DNA from 4 places in the Pantoea sp. X-Soil-ISGK-421 genome. Region 3 is predicted to be linked to each of the others. Evidence: riboswitches for the same ligand, from Rfam matches in the RefSeq annotation. Region 3 holds a riboswitch; each other region holds the start of a gene.
What was found. A riboswitch is a leader RNA that binds a small molecule or an ion and turns the genes downstream of it on or off. The one in region 3 is predicted to bind thiamine pyrophosphate.
Positions count from the first base shown of each region.

Region 1 (5,760 bases), 530 kb from region 3:
CGGAGGCAACCGCGCGGCCCTATTATCAGCAGGATAACGCCGCCGTATTTAAAGCAATAAACAGCTCACCCGCGGGATTGAGCACAACCGACGCTCAGCAACGATTAACCGCCAACGGGCCAAACGTGCTGCCGCAGAAAGCGGAAAAATCACTGTTGATGCGTTTTCTGGCGCATTTCAAAGATGTGCTGATCTATATCCTGCTGGCGGCCGCGGTGATCACTGCGGTGATGGGCCATTGGGTCGATACCTTTGTCATTCTCGGCGTGGCCGTTATCAACGCGCTAATCGGCTTCATTCAGGAAAGTAACGCAGAAAAGTCGCTGAAAAGTATTCAGAACATGATGTCGAGCGATGCCATGGTGCTACGCGATGGCCAGCAGATTACCGTCGCCACTCAGGATCTGGTGGTGGGCGATGTGGTCATGCTGCGCCCAGGCGATAAGATCCCGGCGGATTTGCGTCTGTTTGAAGTGCATAACCTGCGCGTCGAAGAGGCGATTTTGACCGGTGAATCGACGGTGGTATCTAAGAATACCGTGGCACTGGAGGGCGAGAAAGCGCTCGGCGATCGCCTGAACCTGGCCTATTCCGGCACGACCGTCAGCTCGGGTACCGCGCTGGGCGTGGTGATCGCCACCGGCGGCGACACGGAGTTGGGCCACATCAATGCGATGATCTCCGCGATTGAAGAGGCGAAAACCCCGTTGCTGGTGCAGATCGACAAACTCGGTAAAGCCATTTTCGGCATCATTATGTTGATGATGGCGGCGCTGTTCGTGTTTGGTTATCTGCTGCGTGACATCGCGGTGACGGAGCTGCTGTTGTCGGTGATCAGCCTCGCGGTGGCAGCCGTGCCGGAAGGCTTACCGGCGATTATCTCGATCATTCTGTCGCTCGGCGTGCAGTCGATGGCGCGCAATCACGCCATCATTCGTAAGCTGCCGACTGTCGAAACGCTCGGCGCCATGACGGTGATCTGCTCGGATAAAACCGGCACGCTAACCATGAACGAAATGACGGTAAAAGCAGTGGTGCTGGCGAATAGCCAGTGGCGCATCAGCGGCAACAGCTATGAACCTAAAGGTGAGTTTACCCTTGAAGCCGGCCAGCAGTCCGATGCGCTGATGCAGGGTTTTTTGCAGGTGGTAGATATCTGTAACGAGAGCCAGCTGCGTCAGGATGCCAACGGCAACTGGGGCATTGTCGGTGGCCCAACCGAAGGTGCGCTAAAAGTGCTGGCCGCCAAGGCGGGCATTCAGAGTGACAACGTGCAGATCCTGAGCAAGCTGCCGTTTGATTCGGCCTACAAATACATGGCGGTAAGCTGCCTGATTGATGGCAAGCCTTGCTTGCTGATGACCGGCGCGCCTGATGTGTTGCTTGCGCTGTGTCAGCAGCAGCAGGGAGCGACAGAGGCGGAAGTCATTGATCGCCGCTATTGGGAAGCGGCGATCACCACTTACGCCAGCGAAGGCTTGCGCACCGTCGCCGCCGCGTGGCGCTGGCTGCCGGAAGCGCAGCACTCTATTGATCACGATGATTTACGTCACGGCATGCAGATGCTGGGACTGGCCTGCATGATGGATCCGCCGCGTCCGGAAGCCATCAGCGCCATTCGCGACTGCCAGCAGGCCGGAATTCGCGTGAAGATGATCACCGGCGATCACCCGGAAACCGCGATGGCGATTGGTCAGATGTTGGGCATTGGTAACAGCGACTCCGCCATCACCGGTTATCAGCTGGAGCACATGGATGATGCCGAATTGGGTGTGGCCGCGCGCGAGTACGACATCTTTGCTCGTACCAGTCCCGAGCATAAGTTGCGTCTGGTGAAAGCGCTGGAGAGCAGCGGTGAGATCGTTGGCATGACCGGTGATGGCGTCAATGATGCGCCCGCACTGAAGCAGGCCAATGTCGGTATCGCGATGGGCATTAAAGGCACTGAAGTGACCAAAGAGGCGGCAGATATGATCCTCGCCGATGACAACTTCGCCACTATCGCTGCGGCGGTGAAAGAGGGCCGACGCGTCTACGATAATCTGAAGAAAACCATTCTGTTTATCATGCCCACCAACCTCGCGCAGGGATTGCTGATCATCATTGCGATTCTGATGGGCAACTTGCTGCCGCTGACGCCGGTGCAGATTTTGTGGATGAACATGGCGACCTCAGCAACGCTGTCGTTTGGTCTGGCATTCGAACCGGCAGAACGCAACATCATGCGCCGACCGCCGCGTAACGCGCGCAGCCCGGTGATGGATGGTTACGCCATCTGGCGCGTGATCTTCGTGGGTCTGCTGATTTCAATTAGCGCCTTTGTGCTGGAAGCCTGGCTGCAGCCGCGCGGCTACACGCCGGAGTTTATCCGCACCGTGTTGCTGCAGATGCTGGTGACCGCGCAGTGGGTTTACATGCTGAACTGCCGCAACAGTAACGGGTTCTCGCTGGATGCAGGTTTGCTGAAAAACCGGGGTATCTGGCTGGTCACCGTGGTGCTTATCGCGCTACAGGCGATGATTATTTATGTTCCGCTGATGAACACGCTGTTTGGCACCACGCCGCTGCCGTTTAAATACTGGCTGATTTCGTTGGCGGTAAGCGCCGGAATCTTTGTGCTGGTGGAGATAGAAAAGCGTTTGACGCGAGGATGGCGTGTAGCAGGTTAAGTGCTGGCTGAGAGATATTCCTTGTACGTTAGAAATTCCGCTGCGCATGCATCGGCTGGCTAACAGCATGCCGGTACGCAGTGGCGCGCCAGTGGAACTTGAACGCATTGTTGAGGTGCTGAGGGAGAGTAAAAGGTATATCGATGGACTGCAGCGCAACGATGGCTAAATCAGGCATATCAGGGCGTTAAATCCGCACCGCTGGAAGGACAATCTCTTTCAGCGGTGCGGATTCAGTCAGATTATTTCTTAGGAATTTCTGAAATCTCTTTCACGTCACTCTTATTCATTTGCTGCTTCACGCCATTGGCATCCACATAACCCAGCAGGCCGGTTTCCGCATCCTGTGGTTTGCCATCAGTTACGATGGTGCGACCATCATTGGTGTGGATAGCGTAAGAAGTACGCGTACATCCGGTCAGTGCGGACAGGGCAATCACTGCAGTAATAGAAAGCAAAATTGATTTTTTCATTAGTCTCTCCAGACAGTTATAAGGATATTAATTATCCAGTTCGCTCATGTTGGTAATCTTGTCGCGATTGATCTGCTCAGTTTTACCGGTTTGCGCATCCTTATAGGAAACAAGGCCCGTGTCGCTGTCGATTTGCGGCTTGCCAGACGTCACGATAGTGCGTCCGTCGGTAGTCTTAATGGCCTGATTAGAAGAACACGCTGACAATGTCATTGCCATAAAGGTGCCAAGAAATGCGGTTGCTAATACTGTTTTTTTCATCGTGATGAGTTCCTTTCAGTGGAATAAGTTTTAACTACCTAAATAGCTTAGAACATTTTTCCGAAACAGCCAGAAAGCGGGGTATTAACGCAACTGGCTATCCTTACTTCCGCGACGATTGTAACCGCTGTTCGCCGCCTGTTTTTTATCCATCTTGCTTTGACAGTTCACGCAATAACGCACGCCCGCTAACGCCGCGCGACGCGCTTCCGGGATCGGTTCACCGCACTCATCGCAAAACTCAGCGCTTTCGCCGTGACCGAGATTTTCGCGGGCGCGGGCTACCGCATCATCAACCGTGGCATCAATTTGTTTGTGAACCGCACCGTCTTCCGACCAACCGCCAGCCATACTTCACCTCCATAAAAACGTATAGGAAAAGTATAAGACACGGCGCGATTAATGCCGGGCAGGTGGGAATGACTGCGTTAATCGCCACCACTTTTAACAGGGTTGACACATCATCGGGCGCCACCCTAGACTGCGGCTTGTTCCAAGGGGTGCTCTGTTAAGGGGCTGAGATTCTACCGGCTGGCGTGTCTGCGCTGGCAACGTAGTGACCCTCCGAACCTGATCCGGCTAATACCGGCGTAGGGATGCGGAACCGCAGGGCGACAGTACGCCCTGATTCCCTCTTTGTGCTTTGTAGCGGACAGTTCGCGCTCTTCAGGCGATGCCTGGGAGTCTCTGCGCAATCGCAAAGGTGGCTATGCACATGAACGAAACCCAAATCATCCAGGCTCTGCTGGCATTCCTGCAGCGCGAAGATGCCTCAGACGACGATTTCAACCAGCTGGCCCTTGAAATCTTCGCCTACCAGTTCACCCATAACCCACCTTATCGCCGCTTCGCCATCCAGCGTGGCCGCACGCCCCTGACGGTGAAAAGCTGGCGCAATATTCCCGCCATTCCGATTACCGCCTTTAAAGATTTGACCCTCAGCTGCCGACCCGTCGACGAAATGGCAGCCATTTTTATGACCAGCGGCACTACCGGCACGGTAAAAGGGCGCAGCTACCACCCAACGCTGGAAGTGTGGAAACATTCAATGCTGCTCAACTTCCGCCGCCGCTTTATGGCAGGCAGAGCACGTATCCGCATGGGCATTTTGTTCCCGGACCCGGTGGTGATGCCGAACTCCTCGCTGGCTACCTATCTCGATGTGGCGCTACAGGAATGTGGTACGCCAGACAGTGCAGTGATGGTGGGCGAGCAGGGTCTCGAAACCGAACTTCTGTTCAACGCGCTGGAGCAGACCGAAGCTCGCGGCGAGCCGTATGCGCTGCTGGGTGCAAGCTACAGCTTCGTGCATCTGCTCGATGAAATGCAGCGCCAGCAGCGGCGCTTCTCGCTGCCTGCAGGCAGTCGCATTCTGGATACCGGCGGGTTTAAGGGCCAGTCACGCGAAATGGGCGCGGAAGAATTCTACGCATCGCTCGCCGCCGCATTCGGCATTCCGCGCCAACACTGCATCAACATGTACGGTATGACCGAAATCAGCACGCAATTCTACGACTCGGGGAATGAACACTGCCCGCCGGTGAAATCAGGACCGCACTGGATCCGCACGCGTGTGGTCAATCCGCTTACCGGTGATGATGTGCCGGAGGGCGAGATTGGCGTGCTGGTGCATCACGATCTGGCGCATTTCAACTCGGTTTCCGCCCTGTTAACGGAAGATGCCGGTGCGATCGTGCCTGGCGGATTTCATCTGCTGGGACGCGCGACCGGTGCTGATGCCAAAGGCTGTTCATTGACCATGGATGCGTTTCTCGCCGGCGCGCGGGCTCCGCTGTGAAAGAAATTGCCGGTCATCTGCCGGGCCTTTCCATTGATGACGTGCAGTGGCACACGCTGAATTTCAGCCATCACGGCGAAAATCTTGAGGTTTGCGTTCCGCAACTCAATGATGAGCAGATAAACGCTCTTTCTGCGCGCATCCGCGCCAACGCCCGCGCCTACCTCTGCCAGCTAAGCGTCGCGCAGATCATTGCCGTCGTTGATCAAGCGGTAGTGCGACTACTTGATCGCCAGCATCCGTTACGTATCAAGGCTGAAAAGCTGCTGCCGATTATCACCGGTTACGATGCCGAAATGGTGCGCCTTGGCCTCACCGGCTACCTGAAAACTTTCCGCCAGCCGCAGCTGAAACGCTTTCTGGCGGAAGATTTCGCCGATCCTCAAATGCTCGACGATTTCCAACCGCGCCCTAAAGGCGGTTTCGCGCGGGCATTTGGCCCGCAGCTATTGATGCACATCTGGGCGGGTAATGTGCCCGGTTTGCCGCTGTGGAGTTTGATCTGCGGTCTGCTGGTCAAAGCGGGCACCATTGGCAAACTGCCGGGCAATGAGCCACT
Region 1 is NZ_AP035980.1:135,471-141,230, forward strand. It holds gene AC6I8K_RS19400 (cation-transporting P-type ATPase) at 1-2,669, shown strand, start outside; gene AC6I8K_RS19405 (YgdI/YgdR family lipoprotein) at 2,912-3,142, opposite strand; gene AC6I8K_RS19410 (YgdI/YgdR family lipoprotein) at 3,170-3,403, opposite strand; gene AC6I8K_RS19415 (DksA/TraR family C4-type zinc finger protein) at 3,488-3,754, opposite strand; TPP riboswitch at 3,890-4,017, shown strand; gene AC6I8K_RS19420 (LuxE/PaaK family acyltransferase) at 4,119-5,201, shown strand; gene AC6I8K_RS19425 (acyl-CoA reductase) at 5,198-5,760, shown strand, end outside.
Region 1: linked by a shared signal. The riboswitch ahead of AC6I8K_RS19420 (LuxE/PaaK family acyltransferase) and the one ahead of AC6I8K_RS21755 (FAD-dependent oxidoreductase) in region 3 are both predicted to bind thiamine pyrophosphate.

Region 2 (5,760 bases), on a different replicon from region 3:
TCGCCCCCAACAGCCTGGACCGGAATGCACCAGGCAGGCAAATTGCTGACTCCATTTTTCAGACGGATGCGCAATGAAAAAGCGGCAATCTGGCGTTACGCCCTACCACCACTGATGGAAATGGTGCACCGGCCCAATGCCTTTTCCTACTTCCAGCGAATCGGCGTGCAGCAGCGCTTGCTGCAGCCAGGCTTTGGCTTCTGCCACCGTCGTCACCCAATCATCATGACGCGGACGCAATGCGGCCAGCGCCGCCGACAGCGAACACCCCGTACCATGCGTGTGACGCGTGTTAACACGTGGCGCGGTAAAGCGCTGACGTCCGTCGCGGGTAATCAGCCAATCCGGGCTTTCGGCATCGCTAAGATGTCCGCCCTTCATCAGCACCGCTTCACAGCCAAGATCGAGCAGCGCATCGCCCTGCTGCAACATGGTTTTCTCATCCTGCGCCATCACGCGTCCCAACAGCGCGGCGGCTTCCGGCAGATTTGGCGTGATCAGCGACACCTGCGGCAGCAGCAATTCGCGCACGCTGGCTACCGCATCCGGCGACAGCAGCGCATCGCCGCTTTTGGCGATCATCACCGTATCCAGCACCACAAACGGCAAACGGGCCCGTTTTAGCCGCTCTGCCACTACTTCGACAATCGCGGTTTCTGACAGCATGCCAATCTTAGCGGCATCGATGCGCACATCATCCAGCACCGAATCGAGTTGTGCGCCAACGAAATCAGGTTCGATGCGATAGACCGACCGCACGCCGCAGGTGTTTTGTGCCACCAGCGCAGTGATAACGCTGGTGCCATAAGCGCCCAGCGCGGAAAAGGCTTTGAGGTCGGCCTGAATACCCGCGCCGCCGCTCGGATCGGTGCCAGCAATGGTTAACGCGTTGATGCGTTTCATGCATTCACCTCCAGCGTCCACAACGTATCAAGGAACGCGGCGACAAAACTGCCCGGCCCTTCGACTTTACGCGCGGCCAGCTCACCGGCCAGCGACATCACGCGGCAGGCCGCAGCGACATGTTGCAGGCGATCGCCCGGTAAGCTGCTAAAGGCGGCAACCACCGCCGACAGCGCGCAACCTGTGCCCACCACGCGCGTCATCAGCGGACTGCCACCGGGAATGGCCAGCGTTTGCACACCGTCAGTGACGTAATCGACTTCACCGGTAACCGCTACAACGGTTTGGTAATCACCTGCCAGTTGCTGGGCCGCACTTAGCGCAGCATCCGCATGATGCAGGCTGTCCACACCGCGTCCGCCGCTTGCCTGGTTCGCCAGGGCGAGAATTTCTGAAGCATTACCGCGAATCGCCGCCGGTTGCAGGCTCAGCAACTGTTGGCAGAAGGCGGTGCGCAGCGTTAATGCGCCGACCGCCACCGGATCCAGCGTCCACGGCGTGCCTGCGCTTTGCGCGGCTTGCACCGCCGCTAACATGGCATCACGACGATTGCGCGTTAGCGTGCCGACGTTAATCAATAACGCATCGGCAAAACCCGCAAATTGTGCCGCCTCTTCAGGATCGATCACCATCGCAGGCGAGGCTTGCAGCGCCAGCAGCACATTGGCAGTAAAGGTTTGCACCACGTCATTCGTCATGCAGTGCACCAGTGGCGCTTGCTGACGCAGCAGTTGCAGTGAGTGCGCGAGTTGCGCAGGGGAAAGAAGGTCAGGCTTTTTCATAAGGCTCCCAACCGGCGATCAAGAAGGCGAATGCGGTCAGGCATCTGACTTCCCTACGCTGGCATTATCCAGATCAGGTCAGCGGGTGTATCTCAGCCCTGTTTACAGGGGCACCCCGAGTCATAGCATGCAGGTGTTGCTTCATGCCGCAGACAGGATAATGGCAGCGTTGAAGCTTGTAAATCAGCCGATGTGATGAAAGTGGCGCTGTTGAGTGCCAATTAAAAACCAATCATTTGAGACAAGACTCATTTCAACTTGATAAATATCAAGCTCATTTTGCGCAAAAAACGGCCTAATAGCCCTCCGGATTTGAAGAGAAACCCCGCCCACTCGATTCCGGTAGCGATAATGAAATTAAAATTCTTCAGCTTTATTCCACATGCGCATAAATGGCACAACATCCAAATATCCCGCAAGGGCGCGATTTCTCCCACCGGCAGAACTTATTTTTCCACTCACATTGAAGCGCGTTGTAAACGATGCGGCGAATATCTGAACAAGGTGTATTACCGCGATATCAGTGATGCCGAAGCAAAACGCTGGTTGGGTTAGCAACATCCATATATAAAAAAAGCCCTGCAACACAGATTGCAGGGCTGTTGCGTGGCTATCGCAAAAACTTATTCAGCCGGTTTGGTACGAATCAAATAATCAAAGGCGCTGAGTGAGGCTTTCGCGCCTTCACCGCTGGCGATGATGATCTGCTTGTACGGCACCGTGGTGCAGTCGCCGGCCGCGAACACGCCTTTCAGGCTGGTTTCACACTTGGCATCAATGATGATTTCGCCCATTTTGGTGCGCTCAACCGCACCTTCCAGCCAGGTGGTATTTGGCAACAAACCAATCTGCACGAAGATACCGCTCAGCGCGATTTCGTGGCTGGTCTGGTTATTACGGTCGATGTACGTCAGGCTGGTGACTTTGCTGCCGTCGCCTTTCACTTCGGTGGTCTGTGCATTCAGAATCACATCGACGTTTTTCAGGCTGCGCAGTTTGTCTTGTAGCACTTTGTCGGCGCGCATTTCGCTGGCAAATTCCAGCAGCGTAACGTGCTCAACAATGCCTGCCAAATCGATAGCCGCTTCCACGCCAGAGTTACCGCCGCCAATGACCGCGGTGCGTTTGCCTTTAAACAGCGGACCGTCGCAGTGTGGGCAGTAAGTCACGCCCTTGGTGCGATACTGCTCTTCACCCGGCACGCCCATATTGCGCCAGCGTGCGCCGGTGGCAATGATGATGCTGCGAGATTTCAATACCGCGCCAGATGCCGTTTCAATCGCGTGCAGACCGCCCTCTTTCACCGCTGGAATCAGCTTGATGGCGCTCTGGGTATCAATCACATCCACGTCGTAATCATCAACGTGGGCACGCAGAGAACCGGCGAGCTTAGCGCCTTCAGTTTTCGGCACAGAGATATAGTTTTCGATATCTACGGTATCCAACACCTGGCCACCGAAACGCTCGCCCATCAGGCCAGTACGAATACCTTTACGTGCCGAGTAGATGGCCGCTGCTGCGCCCGCTGGGCCGCTGCCGACGATCAGCACTTCGTAGGCATCACGCTTATTCAGCTCTTCCGCCGCGCGCTTATCGGCATTGGTGTCCACTTTACCGACGATTTCCGCCAGGCTCAGACGACCCTGCCCGAACTCTTTACCGTTCAGGAACACGGCCGGCACGCCCATCACGTTGCGCTCGGTGATTTCGTTCTGGAACATACCGCCGTCAATCGCAGTATGGCTGATACGCGGGTTCAGCACCGCCATCAGGTTCAGCGCCTGTACCACGTCAGGACAGTTGTGGCACGACAGTGAATAATACGTTTCGAAGTGGAAGTCGCCTTCCAGCGCCACAACCTGATCCAGCAGGCTTTGCGCTTCTTTCGAAGGATGTCCACCGGTTTGCAGCAAGGCTAAAACCAGTGAAGTAAATTCGTGACCCATTGGCGAACCGGCAAAGCGCGGCCCACTGTTACGGCCTGGGTTGGTGATCAGGAAAGAGGGTTTACGAACCGGACGATCGTTCTCTTCACGGAAGCTGACTTTTTCTGACAAGCTCGCGATATCAGCCAGCAGAGTACGGATCTCTGTGGATTTAGCGCCATCATCCAATGTGGCAATCAACTCAACCGGTTTCGTTAGTTTCTCAAGGTAAGCCTTGAGTTGGGTTTTTAAATTGGTGTCGAGCATAGTGAGTTCCTGTCATGAAAATCGGGTGCCGTAGCACCCGATAGAGAAAGATCGAATGGCGTGATGTTGGCTTAGATTTTGCCAACCAGGTCCAGTGATGGAGCCAGTGTTGCTTCGCCTTCTTTCCATTTTGCCGGGCAAACTTCACCTGGGTGAGAAGCAACGTACTGAGCTGCTTTCACTTTACGGATCAGGTCAGATGCGTCACGGCCAATGCCTTCTGCGGTGATTTCAATCGCCTGGATGATGCCTTCCGGGTCAACGATGAAGGTACCGCGGTCTGCCAGACCTTCGTCTTCGCGCATGATTTCGAAGTTACGGGTCAGCGCGCCAGTTGGGTCACCGATCATCGCGTATTTGATTTTTGCGATGGTGTCAGAAGAACCGTGCCAGGCTTTGTGGGTAAAGTGCGTGTCGGTAGAAACAGAGTAGATATCTACACCCAGTTTCTGGAATTCTTCGTGATGGTCTGCAACGTCACCCAGTTCGGTTGGGCATACGAAGGTGAAGTCAGCCGGGTAGAAGAAGAAAACACTCCATTTACCTTCAACGTCTTTCTCGGTGACTTCGATGAATTCGCCGTTTTTGAACGCTGCGTTTTTAAATGGTTTGATCTTGGTATTAATGATGGACATGGTGACCTCCGTTAAAAGATGTGATGCAAGTTACAGAATTTTCGGGCCAACTTCTAATATGCAGACGTTATCAATCAGATAACTAAAAGCTATCAAAGCGCCGACACCAGATTTCATGCGGCTCGCGGGGGCATTCTACACAAAAAGGCCCCGGTTCTGACAGGCTTTATCTTTTCAGGATGAAACTGCTACTTTAAGTAGCGTTGTTGCACGGATTTGTAGCGGCGCGATTTATCGCGCATCTTTTAGTCCGAACCAAACATCAACTGCGCGCAATAAATTGCGCCGCTACAGCATCTGCCTACCTCACTAAATGGAGCTCTCAGTTGCAAATACGTTCTTTTGACGAAACCGATCGCCCTTTTCTGCGCACGCTGTATCTTGCCGCCCGTCGCCATAACTGGACGTGGCTGGATGGCGATGATTGGCAGTTAGAAGATTTCGATGCGGTGATTTTGGGCGAAACCGTGCTGGTGGCCGAACAGGATGGGCATCGCGTGGGTTTTGCGGCGGTACTGGATAACGACAACTTCCTGCATAGCTTGTATGTTGATCCGGCTGCGCAAGGGCAAGGCGTGGGCAGCGCGCTGTTAGAAAAAGTGCAGTCGCGATTTAGCTCAACGGGCGCGCTGAAATGCCTGCAACAGAATCAGGCAGCTTTGGATTTTTATCTCAAACACGGCTGGCGCCGTGAAGCGGTCGGAGAAGGCGAGCAGGGAAAATATGTGCTGATGCATTTTCCGCTGGCGTCTGGCACCAGCGGAAATGGGCGGCGTTAAACCGCGCGGAACGCGATGTCGCCCGGAATGATTTCACCCTGCCAATAGAGCTGCGCCGCGACGCGTCCAGCCAACTGACGATAGAGCGCGGTAAAATCACTGTCAGGACGGCGCACCACGGTCGGTTCGCCATCATCCAGATCTTCACGCAGCGTCATGTGCAGCGGCAGCTGCGCCAACAAGCGGGTGTTATAATCTTCCACCAGCTTCTGCGCGCCGCCGGTGCCGAAAATCGGCTCGTGGTGGCCGCACTGGCTACAGATGTGCATGCTCATGTTCTCCACCACGCCCAATACCGGCACGCTGACTTTCTCGAACATCACCATCCCTTTACGTGCATCGATCAGCGCAATGTCCTGCGGCGTCGTCACCACCAATGCGCCGGTCACCGGCACATTCTGCGCCAGCGTCAGCTGAATATCGCCGGTGCCTGGCGGCATATCGAGGATCAGATAATCGAGATCCGGCC
Region 2 is NZ_AP035979.1:2,670,497-2,676,256, forward strand. It holds gene thiD (bifunctional hydroxymethylpyrimidine kinase/phosphomethylpyrimidine kinase) at 103-903, opposite strand; gene thiM (hydroxyethylthiazole kinase) at 900-1,685, opposite strand; TPP riboswitch at 1,719-1,813, opposite strand; gene AC6I8K_RS12450 (hypothetical protein) at 2,037-2,240, shown strand; gene ahpF (alkyl hydroperoxide reductase subunit F) at 2,309-3,877, opposite strand; gene ahpC (alkyl hydroperoxide reductase subunit C) at 3,949-4,512, opposite strand; gene AC6I8K_RS12465 (GNAT family N-acetyltransferase) at 4,839-5,291, shown strand; gene apbC (iron-sulfur cluster carrier protein ApbC) at 5,288-5,760, opposite strand, start outside.
Region 2: linked by a shared signal. The riboswitch ahead of thiM (hydroxyethylthiazole kinase) and the one ahead of AC6I8K_RS21755 (FAD-dependent oxidoreductase) in region 3 are both predicted to bind thiamine pyrophosphate.

Region 3 (5,760 bases):
CATTGCCGGTTAAGCCCTGCACCGCGCCCTGCTGCGGCTTGAGTAAACCGGCGACCAGCCGCAGTAGCGTACTTTTACCGATGCCGCTGCGTCCCAGCATGACGGTGGTCTTGCCGCCGCGCAGTTGCAGATTCAGCTGCTGGCACAGCGGCTTATCGCCCCAGCTAAAGCTGACATCGTTGAAAAGAATGTCCTGATTCATGGGCGATTGGCCGCCAGAATCGCAAGCTGGTGAAATCCGCGCTGCGCCAGCGCGGTCGCGGCCTGCGCGGCGCGAATGCCGCTGGCGCACACCAGCACGATGCGCTGCTGCGTGGGCGGCCGCCACGCCGCGATCTCCTGCGGCAAAATGCGCTCAACACGCTCTGCCACGCTGATCGGTGCTTCTTCACAGCTGCGCAGTTCTACAATGCAGTCGTCGGCGGCCAGCAGTGGCAGATCGATAAACGGCACCGCATGTTCCGGCTCTTCCGCGCCATCAAAGCGGAACTGGCGGAAGTGCCAGTTCACGAAGTCGCAATTCACCAGACAACCGAGCGGCGATGGCGGCAACTGCAGCAGCACGCTGAGCGCCATCTGCGCCTGCATCGCGCCGAGCGTCGCGACTGCCGGGCCCATCACCCCTGCGGTATTACAGTTCGCAGCCGATGATGGCAAGCGCGGGAACACCGCGCGATAGCTCGGCGATCCGCCACAGAATCCGCCGACGTAACCTTGCCGACCCAGCACCGAGGCGCTGATCAGCGGAATGCCTGCCAGCAGGCAAGCATCGGAAAGTTGGTAAGTCACGGCAAAATTATCTGCCGCGTCGATCACCAGATCGCATCCCACCAGTGCCTGCTGCACATTGCTGGCGCTTAGCGACTGCTGCAGCGCCTCGACCTGCACTTCAGGATTGCGCTGCTGCAAAGCCTGCTGCGCCCGCAGCACTTTGGGCTGGTCGATATCCTGCAGAGTAAAGAGTGTTTGCCGATGCAGGTTATGCAGCGCCACGACATCGTCGTCATACAGACGAATATGACCGACACCCGCGCCCACCAACTGCGGCAACAGTGTGGCGCTTAATCCACCCGCGCCCGCCACCAGCACGCGCGCGTTTAGCAGCCTCTGTTGCCCTGCCTCACCGATTTCCGGCAGCATCATCTGACGTTGATAACGTTGCATATTTAGCGGCCTCAACTTAAGTTGGCCAAGCCAAAGATCGGCGTGGACGCGCTCGCCATATCACGCTTCTCCATCAATCCGGCGCGGCGTGCGGCCTGTCCGGCTTCAATCGCCAGGCGGAAGGCGTTGGCCATGCCGATCGGGTCGCCCGCTTTGGCGACGGCGGTATTGAGCAGGATGCCATCGAAACCCATTTCCATCGCCTGCGCGGCCTGCGACGGCGCGCCAATTCCCGCATCAATAATCAGCGGAACATCGCTGAACCACGCACGCATCGCGCGCAGGCCGTCAATGTTACGCAAACCCTGGCCGGAACCGATCGGCGCGCCCCACGGCATCAACAATTCACATCCGGCCGCCAGCAGCTTTTCGCCAACGATCAGATCTTCGGTGGTATACGGGAACACCTGAAAGCCGTCTTCAGTGAGGATGCGCGCTGCTTCTACTAGCGCAAAAGGATCGGGCTGCAGCGTGTCGGCATGGCCAATGACTTCCAGTTTGATCCACGCCGTGTTGAACAGTTCCCGCGCCATATGGGCGGTGGTGACGGCTTCTTTCACCGTGTGACAACCGGCGGTATTCGGTAACACGCGGATGTTGAGGCCGGTCAATAATTCGCGGAAAGCCGCCCCCGCCGCGCCTTCGCGCCGCAAACTGACGGTAATGATGTCGGTGCCGGAGGCGGCAACCGCCTGCTGCAAAATGGCGGGCGAAGGATAGCCGGCGGTGCCGAGCAGGAAGCGAGATTGTGGATCAAAATCGTAGAACATCGCTTAACCTCCCTGCATCGGTGACAGCACTTCGAGCTGACAACCTTCGTCCAGCAGCTGTGTGTCGTACTGGCTTTTTGGCACAAAAGCCCCGTTGAAGGCAGTGGCAACGCAGGCTACATCAATTTGCTGCTCGATCAGCAATTCGCTCAGGCTCTTGGCCTGGGTGCTGATGGCGCGGCCGTTAAGCTGAATATTCATTTAAGTGCTCCCCGAAAAGGCGCTGCATTAGCTGCTCAGCCAGCATCGGTGCCAGCAGAAAACCGTGGCGATACAGGCCGTTGAGATAAAAGGTTTGGTTGTGATAATGAATTTCCGGCAGATTTGCCGGATAGGCCGGACGCAGTCCGCTGCCGCTCTCAATCACGCGCGCTTCGGCTAAGGCCGGATGGATCGCGTATGCGGCGCTGAGCAGCTCCATCATGGCGCGCGCACTGATGGCGCTGGCATCGTCGCTTTCGATCATGGTGGCGCCGAGCATGAAATGGCCGCCGCGACGCGGCACCAGATAGCAGGGAAAACGCGGATGCAGCAGACGAATCGGGCGGGAAAACTGCACTTCATCGCTGTGCAGGATCAGCATCTCGCCGCGCACCGCACGCAGGCGCGGCAGTTCAGGCGCGGCGTGGATGCCGCGACAATCGATAATCTGTCCACTCGGTGCAGTGCGGTTGAAGGGCACACCGCGCGCGATCAGCGTGTCACGCATCTCCTGCAGCGCCAGCCGCGGATCGAGGTGCGCTTCCTGGGCGAAAAACAGTCCGCGCGCAAAGCGTCCTTCCAGCGCCGGTTCGATGTCTGCAGGATCGATCCAGTGATGCTGCTCGGTCATGCAGGCGAAACGGTTGAGTTCCTGGCTATCGCGCGGTGGCGCAACCACTAACGTGCCCTGATGCTCAATGCTGCTGATGCGCGATTGCCACCATGCGGCGGCATGTTGTCCAAGGGTGATAACGTCGCGCGGCGCGCTTTCGGCTTCACACCAGGGCGCCAGCATGCCGCCAGCAAACCACGATGCCGGTTGGCGTGATTCATCGCCAATGACCTCGACGTCTTCGCCGCGTTCCGCCAGCAAGGTTGCCACGCACAAGCCCGCCACGCCGCAGCCGAGCACGCTCCAGCGGCTCACAGCGCCGGTTCCAGGATGTTCAAAAAGGGGGAATTCACATCGGCCTCTCAGTGTTAGCTGAGACCCGCAGATACAGGAGAAGGGAAATGGCGCAACCATCGAGCTTGCCTGAGCGCCAGACAGCCCGATGAAAAAGACTGTCAGTCTTCCTACGCCAGTATCAACTGGGTCAGGTTCAAAGGGTCGCTAAGCCGCGCAATGCGCAATTAGCCTCTCAGTCTCTTTGGCGAGACTCCCCCGACGCGTCTATTTGTATTGCAGGCGTTGGCCGCCGTCAAGTGCGCTATTCAGTCACCGCACATTCCGTAGCGGCGTAATTTATTGCGCGATAAATCGCGCCGCTACGGAATGTGCCAGCTGTGACAGCGGTTTTTACATCCTCACAGGCGAGCGTGAAGGCATTTATCGCTACCTGGACTTGGTGGATCACCAGCGTAACATATGGTATACAAACACATTATTTTATGCGCAAGAACAAATACAGGTGATGTCGGAATAACCATGAACAATATTAAAATTGCATTTATTAAAGCCGGCTGGCACAAAGAAATTGTCCATAACGCCCTGGTAGGTTTTGAAAAAGAATTAGCCGATCAATCCGTTGAAGCGGAATTAAAAGTGCTGGAAGTGCCTGGCGCATTTGAAATGCCATTGCTGGCTAAGCGTCTGGCCGAAACCGGCAAGTATGATGCGATTGTCTGCGCCGCGCTGGTGGTGGACGGCGGTATCTATCGCCATGATTTTGTTGCCGCTGCGGTGGTTGATGGCCTGATGAATGTGCAGCTGACCACCAACGTGCCGGTGTTTTCCGTTTCATTAACGCCACATAATTTCCAGCCGGTTGATGTTATCGAAAACTTCTATACCGAGCATTTCATTAAGAAAGGCAAAGAAGCGGCGCGCGCAGTGCTGGCTATTCACCATTTGTCGATTGACTGAATCATTAAAAAGGGAGCACCTCATCAGGCGCTCCCTTTTTATTTATGATGACTTTCTTTGGTTAATATTCAGAATAGTGCCAGCCTCGCCTCACTCAATGTTTCACACTCATCAAATGATTACGCTTCAATTGTCGGCGCGTTTCAGACGGATTGATATCGCACGCTTTAGGCAGTAACAGCGTAAAGATACCGGCAATCACCAGCGACCCCGCCAGCCAGCAAATCGCCACGTTTTGGCTGTACAGCAGCGTCATGATCCCGACTAAATACGGTCCGCAGAATCCGCCCAGATTACCCAAACCATTGATGACACCACGCGCGCTACCCGCGACTTCAGGCGCAGCAATTCGTCCGGGAATCGACCAGAACGGGCTGGTTGCCGCTTTGAGGAAGAAGCCGCACACCACCAGCGCAATATAGGCCGCCACCACATTGTCATGCAGTACCACCGAAGCCAGCAATGCCGCGGCAAAGCAGAACAGCGACACCATCACCCACAATCGGCGCTTACCGGTGCGATCGCTTAACCATGAAATGGCGTAGATGCCGAGCACGGTGGCGACAAAGGGGATCGCCGCCAGCAGACCGACGCCCGCCATATTGGTGCCGGTGAGATTTTTCAGGATACTTGGCAGCCACAGTGTGTAACCGTAATCACCGGTTTGATAAAAGAAGTTGAGCGCCACTAACTTCATCAGGCCCGAGTTGCGGAACACCGCTTTCAACGGCGCTTTGCTAACCGGTTCCTTTTGCAGGTGCAGTGCTTTTTCGCGCGCCAGTTCGCGCAACAAATATTCTTTTTCACGGGCCGGTAACCAGCGCGCCTCTTCTGGACGATCGGCGATCACCAGCCACCACACCAGCAGCACCACGGCAGAAAGCAGGCCTTCAATAATAAACAGCCAGCGCCAGTCCAGCACATTGATGATGTAACCGGAAATCGGTGCGGTGAACATGCCGCCTAACGGCGCGAACATCATGACAAAGGCGTTGGCGCGCCCCAGCTCTTTTTCCGGGAACCAGTTGCTGACCATGGTTAACACCACTGGCAGCATGCCGCCTTCGGAAATCCCCAGCACGAAACGCAGCGCCAGCAGCTGATAATGGTTAGTGACAAAACCGGTGGCGATGGAGACAACCATCCACGCGGCCAGCGACCAGGCGATAAAGCGTTTACCGCTGCCATTGACCGCGATACGTCCGCCCGGCACCTGTAAAAACAGATAGCCAATAAAGAAGATGCCGCTCACCACGCCAGCCATTTGGCTGGTGATTGCCAAATCCTGATCCATGCCGCCAGGCAGCGCAAAGCTGATATTGACGCGATCCATGAATGAGACAATGCAGGTGATAAGAATTGGGGCGATGACGCGATACCAGCGCGTTCCGGGAATTTTTTCTTGCATGCTGCCCTCTCCATGTTAAGCCGTGATGCTTAGGTTCATTGGCTAACTATTAAAGAGAGTATGGAAATAATTATTGCGATCGTAATCACTGCAATTAATGTTAAGAAAAAGTGTTACATACGCTGTGATCGCGCATAAAAAAAAGCAGCGCGATGGCTCGCACTGCTCTTTGTACTATTTTTAATCATTAACGCTGTGGATGATTCACTTCCAGTGGACGCAAATCAAACACCAGCACTTCCGCATCATTACCATTAGCGAACTGCAGCGCGCTTTCGTTGCGAACACGGGCGCCGTCACCTTCTTTGAACGCCACACCGTTGACTTCAATGCTGCCGCGTGCCACATGG
Region 3 is NZ_AP035980.1:665,051-670,810, forward strand. It holds gene AC6I8K_RS21735 (ABC transporter ATP-binding protein) at 1-202, opposite strand, end outside; gene AC6I8K_RS21740 (HesA/MoeB/ThiF family protein) at 199-1,164, opposite strand; gene AC6I8K_RS21745 (thiazole synthase) at 1,176-1,934, opposite strand; gene thiS (sulfur carrier protein ThiS) at 1,938-2,135, opposite strand; gene AC6I8K_RS21755 (FAD-dependent oxidoreductase) at 2,119-3,063, opposite strand; TPP riboswitch at 3,193-3,312, opposite strand; gene AC6I8K_RS21760 (6,7-dimethyl-8-ribityllumazine synthase) at 3,565-4,002, shown strand; gene AC6I8K_RS21765 (MFS transporter) at 4,097-5,410, opposite strand; gene AC6I8K_RS21770 (pirin family protein) at 5,598-5,760, opposite strand, start outside.

Region 4 (5,760 bases), on a different replicon from region 3:
AAGCCAAACACCGCCACCAGCACCGGTAGCACCAGCGTCATGGCGCACAGGCGCAGCAACAGATTGCGGCCAGGGAAACGGCGACGATAGAGCGCGCGTGCCAGCAGAATCGCGGGCAGCACCGACAGCAGCGCTGAGAGCAACGCCTGCTCAAACGAGAACAGCAGCACATGATGCAGATAGCTGTCGTCGAGCAGCGCGCGCCAGTCGGTGGCCGGTGCAACCATCACCAAGGCGCCAAACGCCAGCAGCGCTACCGCGCACAGCAATAGCGCGGTGAGCGAACCGGGAATTAACCAACCTGGCATTAGCGGCTAACGGCGCGTTGCCATGCGCTGATCCATGCGGCGCGATGGTCGGCCACGTCGGCTGGCGTGAATTGCAACGCTTTAGCGGGCACCTGTAGCGCTTGATAACCGGCAGGAAGATCGCTTTTGATGACGGGATACATCCAGTTGCCGGTGGGAATGGTCTGCTGGAAGGCAGGAGAAACCATAAACTGCATGAACTGCTGCGCCAGCTTGGGCTGTTTACTGCTGGCGAGTTGTGCGGCAACTTCCACCTGCAAATAGTGGCCTTCGCTGAATTCGGCCGCGGCGTAGTTCTCTTTCTTCTCTTCGATGATGTGATAAGCCGGAGACGTGGTGTAACTCAATACCAGATCGCCTTCGCCTTTCAGGAACAGACCGTAAGCTTCGCTCCAGCCTTTGGTAACGGTAACGGTTTTTTGTGCCAGCTTCTGCCATGCGTCAGGCGCGTTTTCGCCATAGACTTTCTGCATCCACAGCAACAGGCCAAGGCCCGGCGTGCTGGTACGTGGATCTTCATAGATCACGCGCCATTTTTCCGGGCTTTCGACCAGTTCTTTTAGGCTTTTGGGCGGATTCTTCAGCTTGTTTTTATCGTAGACGAAGGCAAAGTAGCCATAGTCGAACGGGATGAAGGTGTCGTTATGCCAGCCATCCGGCAGCTGCAAAGCGTGTGTATCGACGCTGCTTTTAGCAAACAGGCCGGTTTTCTCTGCCGCCTGCACCAGATTGTTATCCAGTCCCAGCACCACATCGGCTTTGCTGTTTTTGCCTTCCATTCGCACGCGATTGAGCAGTGACACGCCATCTTCCAGCGCCACGTACTTCAGCTCGCAGTCGCACTGCGCTTCGAAGGCTTTTTTCACCGCCGGGCCGGGACCCCAATCGGCAGAGAATGAATCGTAGGTGTAAACGGTCAGAATCGGTTTGGCTGCGAAAGCCGGTACAGCAACCAGCAGCAACACAGGCAGAACTTTGTTTAACACTTTGCGCTCCTTGAGGAGAAGATAAGTTGAGTCGCAAAGGATCTGAGGAGTGATACATCTCAAATCCCTACGCCGGTATTAGCCGGATCAGGTTCGACGGGTTTCTCTCAGCCCTGACATCAAGGCACCCCGTTGAGAACGGCTCATTCTAGTCATTTATAGGACAGCGTGAAAGGATCATGGGCCGGAAGTCTTGTTCCATTCTGCTCGGTGTGCATGAATGCGTACCCTACGAAACCGCGTTCTTTAAACGTAGGGTCGCCATTTATGGTCACCTATTTACAGCTCCGGCGGTGCAAACCAGGCCGATTTGAAATCAAACCAGCCGAGTGTATTCAGTCGCACGCCACGCATACTGCGTTGACCTTCCAGCAGCAGCCAATGATGAAAAAGAGGGTGCAGATAGTCGCTGTCGATCAATTGTTTGCTCCATTCAGCAAGGGGTAAATCTTTCTGCCGCCAGCGCGCCGCATCGCCTTGCCAATCAATCGGGATGCAGTGATGCATCAGCGGTAGCTCGAACAGTTGGGCGAATAGCGCGTACTCCAGCGGCAGGGTAAAGTTGACGCTGCCGAGCCAAATGTCACTTTCGCTTTTGCCTTCAAACCACACTTCGTAGCTCACCTCCCGCGTGATTAACTCCACACCGTGCTGTGCCAGCAGCGGGCGCAACGCGTTGGCGATGCCTTCATGCTCGACGTGATGGCTATACCAACTCAGCGTTAGTTGGGTTAATCCTGCCGGTTTGTCGGCAGGTGTGAGATCGCGGCGATGGTGCCAGCGCGGCAGCAGGCCATAGGCCGGGAACCAGTAACGCTGATAGCCAACGCCAGCATGATTTAATAAGGCGATGGGGTTGAACAGATAGCTCACCCAGCGGCGGAAATGCGCGTCGCGGCCCAAGGCAGAACGCTGATCGAACAGCAGAAAATAACAGCCTTCTTCCAGTCGACTCTCTTCCGATTTTTCATCCGCGGTTTCGCCCTGCAGTTTTACCCCGGCATACACCAGTTCATCGCTGATCTCGGGTAGCACCCAAATCGACACATCATCAATCAGCGCGCGATAGCCAAAATAGTCATCAAAGGCGGCAATTCTCAGCTGTGTCTGCTGATTACGCTCCACGCTGTAAGGCCCGGTGCCAATCGGCTGGCGAGAAAACTGACGTAGGGTCGGCCATTCGCGCGGTAGGATCATCGCGCTGACGCTTGCCAGCAGCCATGGTAACCAATCGTCGGGCTGACTAAGATGGATATCCAGCGTCCAGGGCGCGGGCGAATGCAGCTTTTCGATATGTGAAAACAGCGGCTGGCTGCGCACGCGTTCCAGTGAGGCAATGACATCGTCAATCTCCAGTTCACGGCCATGGTGAAAACGAATCGCCGGGCGTAGAAAGAAGCGCCAGTGCAGCGGTGAGGTTTGCTGCCAGTGATGCGCAATATCGGGCTCGATTTCCCCCTTTTCCTCATTTATACGCATCAGACCGTTGAAAATTTGCCTTGCCAGATGGGTTTCTGAACGGCGCAGCGGCGAACCGGGCAGTAGATTAGGCAGCGGACGATAATAAAGCACGCGCAGGATGTGTTTGCCTTGCCGAAAGCTACGGCCTAAATGTGCCGCGATCATCTGGCGCACCTGATTTTTATCGCCCACTAACTGTACTAGCTGATCGATACGATCCTGCTCCAGCAGATCCTCGGCACGCTGTTGCTGGAGTGCCAAGCCGGTGTAGCAGAAACTCAGCATTGAGCGCTTGCCACGTCCCGCTTCCGCCTGCCAAATCAGCCAGCCTTCACCTTGCATGGCGTTGAGCAGGTTACGCATATGCCGACGCGAGCAATGCAGCCGTTCGGCCAACGCGTTCAAGGTCGTTTCCTGATCCTGGCCCTGGCAGCTTTGCCATAAGCGGATGAATTGCTGTTGCAGACGTGCAGAGGACATAAAAGGGGAACTCCTTCTCAGAATCGCTCAGTTTTTCCTGCCTCATATTAGAGGCATACTGCCCGGCAATGGAAGAGCGGGAGGCATTCAGCAATGAATGGCGCTCTAACAGCGGTTCCGCCAATGTGGAACCTTTTCTGAGTAGGGTGCATTTTCACCGCCAGCAGCGCTTTATCTGCTGGCTTTTTTCGTTTTGCTGTAGAATCTTCTACCCTCTTTTCTCTACCCATTTTTAACCGCAAAGGGATTTCTGCATGAAATCGCTGTTAACGCGCCAACGCCGCGTCAATCCGGTCTATCTCTCATTTATGGCTGTGTCGTTTATGACCGGCGTGGCCGGTGCATTACAGGCACCGACGCTGAGCCTGTTCCTGACGCGCGAAGTACAGGTGAGCCCGTTCTGGGTGGGCTTGTTCTTTACCATCAATGCGATAGCGGGAATCGTGATCAGCCTGCTGATGGCGAAACGCTCCGATAATAAGGGCGATCGCCGCAACCTGATCCTGTTCTGCTGCCTGATGGCAACGCTGAATGCGCTGCTGTTTGCCTTCAATCGCCACTATTTAACGCTGGTGACGCTAGGCGTGTTTTTGTCTGCGCTGGCTAGCGTGTCGATTCCGCAGGTGTTCGCCCTCGCGCGTGAATATGCCGATCAGTCGGCGCGTGAAGTGGTGATGTTCAGCTCGGTGATGCGTGCGCAGTTGTCACTGGCGTGGGTGATCGGGCCGCCGCTGTCGTTCGCGCTGGCGCTCAACTATGGCTTTGTGACGCTGTTTTGCGTTGCGGCGGGAATCTTTCTGCTGAGTATGCTACTGATCTGGCGCACCTTGCCATCGGTGCCACGCGTGGTGGCATCGCCTGAAGAGGTGCTAACGCAGCTTAGCCCGTGGAAGGATAGCCAGGTGCGGCTGCTTTTTATCGCCTCTGTCACCATGTGGGCGTGCAACACCATGTATATTATTGATATGCCTCTGTATATCAGCACCACACTTGGCCTGCCGGAGAAGCTGGCGGGGTTATTAATGGGCACCGCCGCCGGGCTGGAGATTCCGATCATGCTGCTGGCAGGGCATTACGCGCGGCGTACCGGCAAACGCAAACTGATGCTGCTGGCGCTGGTGGCGGGAATTGTGTTTTATTTCGGACTGGTCATGTTCCAGTCGCGCACAGCGTTGATGGTGCTGCAACTGTTTAACGCCGCGTTTATCGGCATCATCGCCGGGATTGGCATGTTGTGGTTCCAGGATTTAATGCCCGGACGTGCGGGCGCGGCGACGACGCTGTTCACCACCTCGATTTCCACCGGCATGATTATCGCCGGCATCATTCAGGGCACCATGAGCGAGCGCTTTGGTCATGAGTCGGTTTACTGGCTGGCGTTGGGGCTTGCGGTGTTGGCGTTGGGATTGGCGTCACGCGTGAGAGATGTTGTGGATAGATAGAAAAGAGAAGGGCGACAGCATGTCGCCCTTAGTGCCTTAGCGTAAAAACGCGGGCTGATTGGTCTCGTAGCGGGTAATTGACGCTTCGTGTTGCAGCGTCAGGCCAATGCTGTCGAGGCCGTTGATCATGCAGTGACGGCGGAAGCTGTCGATTTCGAAACTGTAGGTCTTATCGCCCGCGCTCACCGTCTGCGCTTCCAGATCCACCGTGAAGGTGACGCCCGGCTGTGCGGCAACCAGTTTGAACATCTCATCCACTTCTTCATCGCTCAGCTTCACTGGCAGCAACTGATTGTTGAAGCTGTTGCCATAGAAGATGTCCGCGAAGCTTGGCGCGATCACCACATGGAAACCGAAGTCGGTCAGTGCCCACGGCGCATGCTCACGTGAAGAGCCGCAGCCGAAGTTCTCGCGCGCCAGCAAAATGCTGGTGCCTTTGAATTCGGGTTTGTTGAGCACGAAGCTGGCGGTTGGCTTGGTGCCAGCATCGTCATCAAAGCGCCAGTCGTGGAAAAGATGCGCGCCAAAACCGGTACGCGTCACTTTCTGCAAAAACTGCTTCGGAATGATGGCATCGGTGTCGACGTTGGCGGCATCCAATGGCGCGACAATGCCGGTGTGTTGAGTAAATTTGTTCGCCATGGCTTAAGCTCCCTGAGTCAATTCACGAATGTCGGCAAAGCGACCGGTTACGGCGGCGGCAGCGGCCATCGCCGGGCTCACCAGGTGCGTGCGTCCGCCACGGCCCTGACGACCTTCAAAGTTACGGTTGCTGGTTGATGCGCAGCGTTCGCCCGGGTTCAGACGATCATTGTTCATCGCCAGACACATCGAGCAGCCTGGCAAACGCCATTCAAAACCGGCTTCAAGGAAGATTTTGTCCAGACCTTCGGCTTCGGCTTGTGCTTTCACCGGACCAGAACCTGGCACCACCATCGCCACTACACCTGGCGCCACTTTGCGACCTTTAGCAATGGCGGCTGCGGCACGCAGATCTTCGATGCGTGAGTTGGTGCAGGAGCCGATAAACACTTTATCGATCGCCACATCAGTCAATTTGATACCGGGCTGCAGATCCATGTA
Region 4 is NZ_AP035979.1:738,589-744,348, forward strand. It holds gene thiP (thiamine/thiamine pyrophosphate ABC transporter permease ThiP) at 1-308, opposite strand, end outside; gene thiB (thiamine ABC transporter substrate binding subunit) at 308-1,294, opposite strand; TPP riboswitch at 1,341-1,436, opposite strand; gene sgrR (HTH-type transcriptional regulator SgrR) at 1,574-3,235, opposite strand; gene AC6I8K_RS03315 (MFS transporter) at 3,490-4,677, shown strand; gene leuD (3-isopropylmalate dehydratase small subunit) at 4,714-5,319, opposite strand; gene leuC (3-isopropylmalate dehydratase large subunit) at 5,323-5,760, opposite strand, start outside.
Region 4: linked by a shared signal. The riboswitch ahead of thiB (thiamine ABC transporter substrate binding subunit) and the one ahead of AC6I8K_RS21755 (FAD-dependent oxidoreductase) in region 3 are both predicted to bind thiamine pyrophosphate.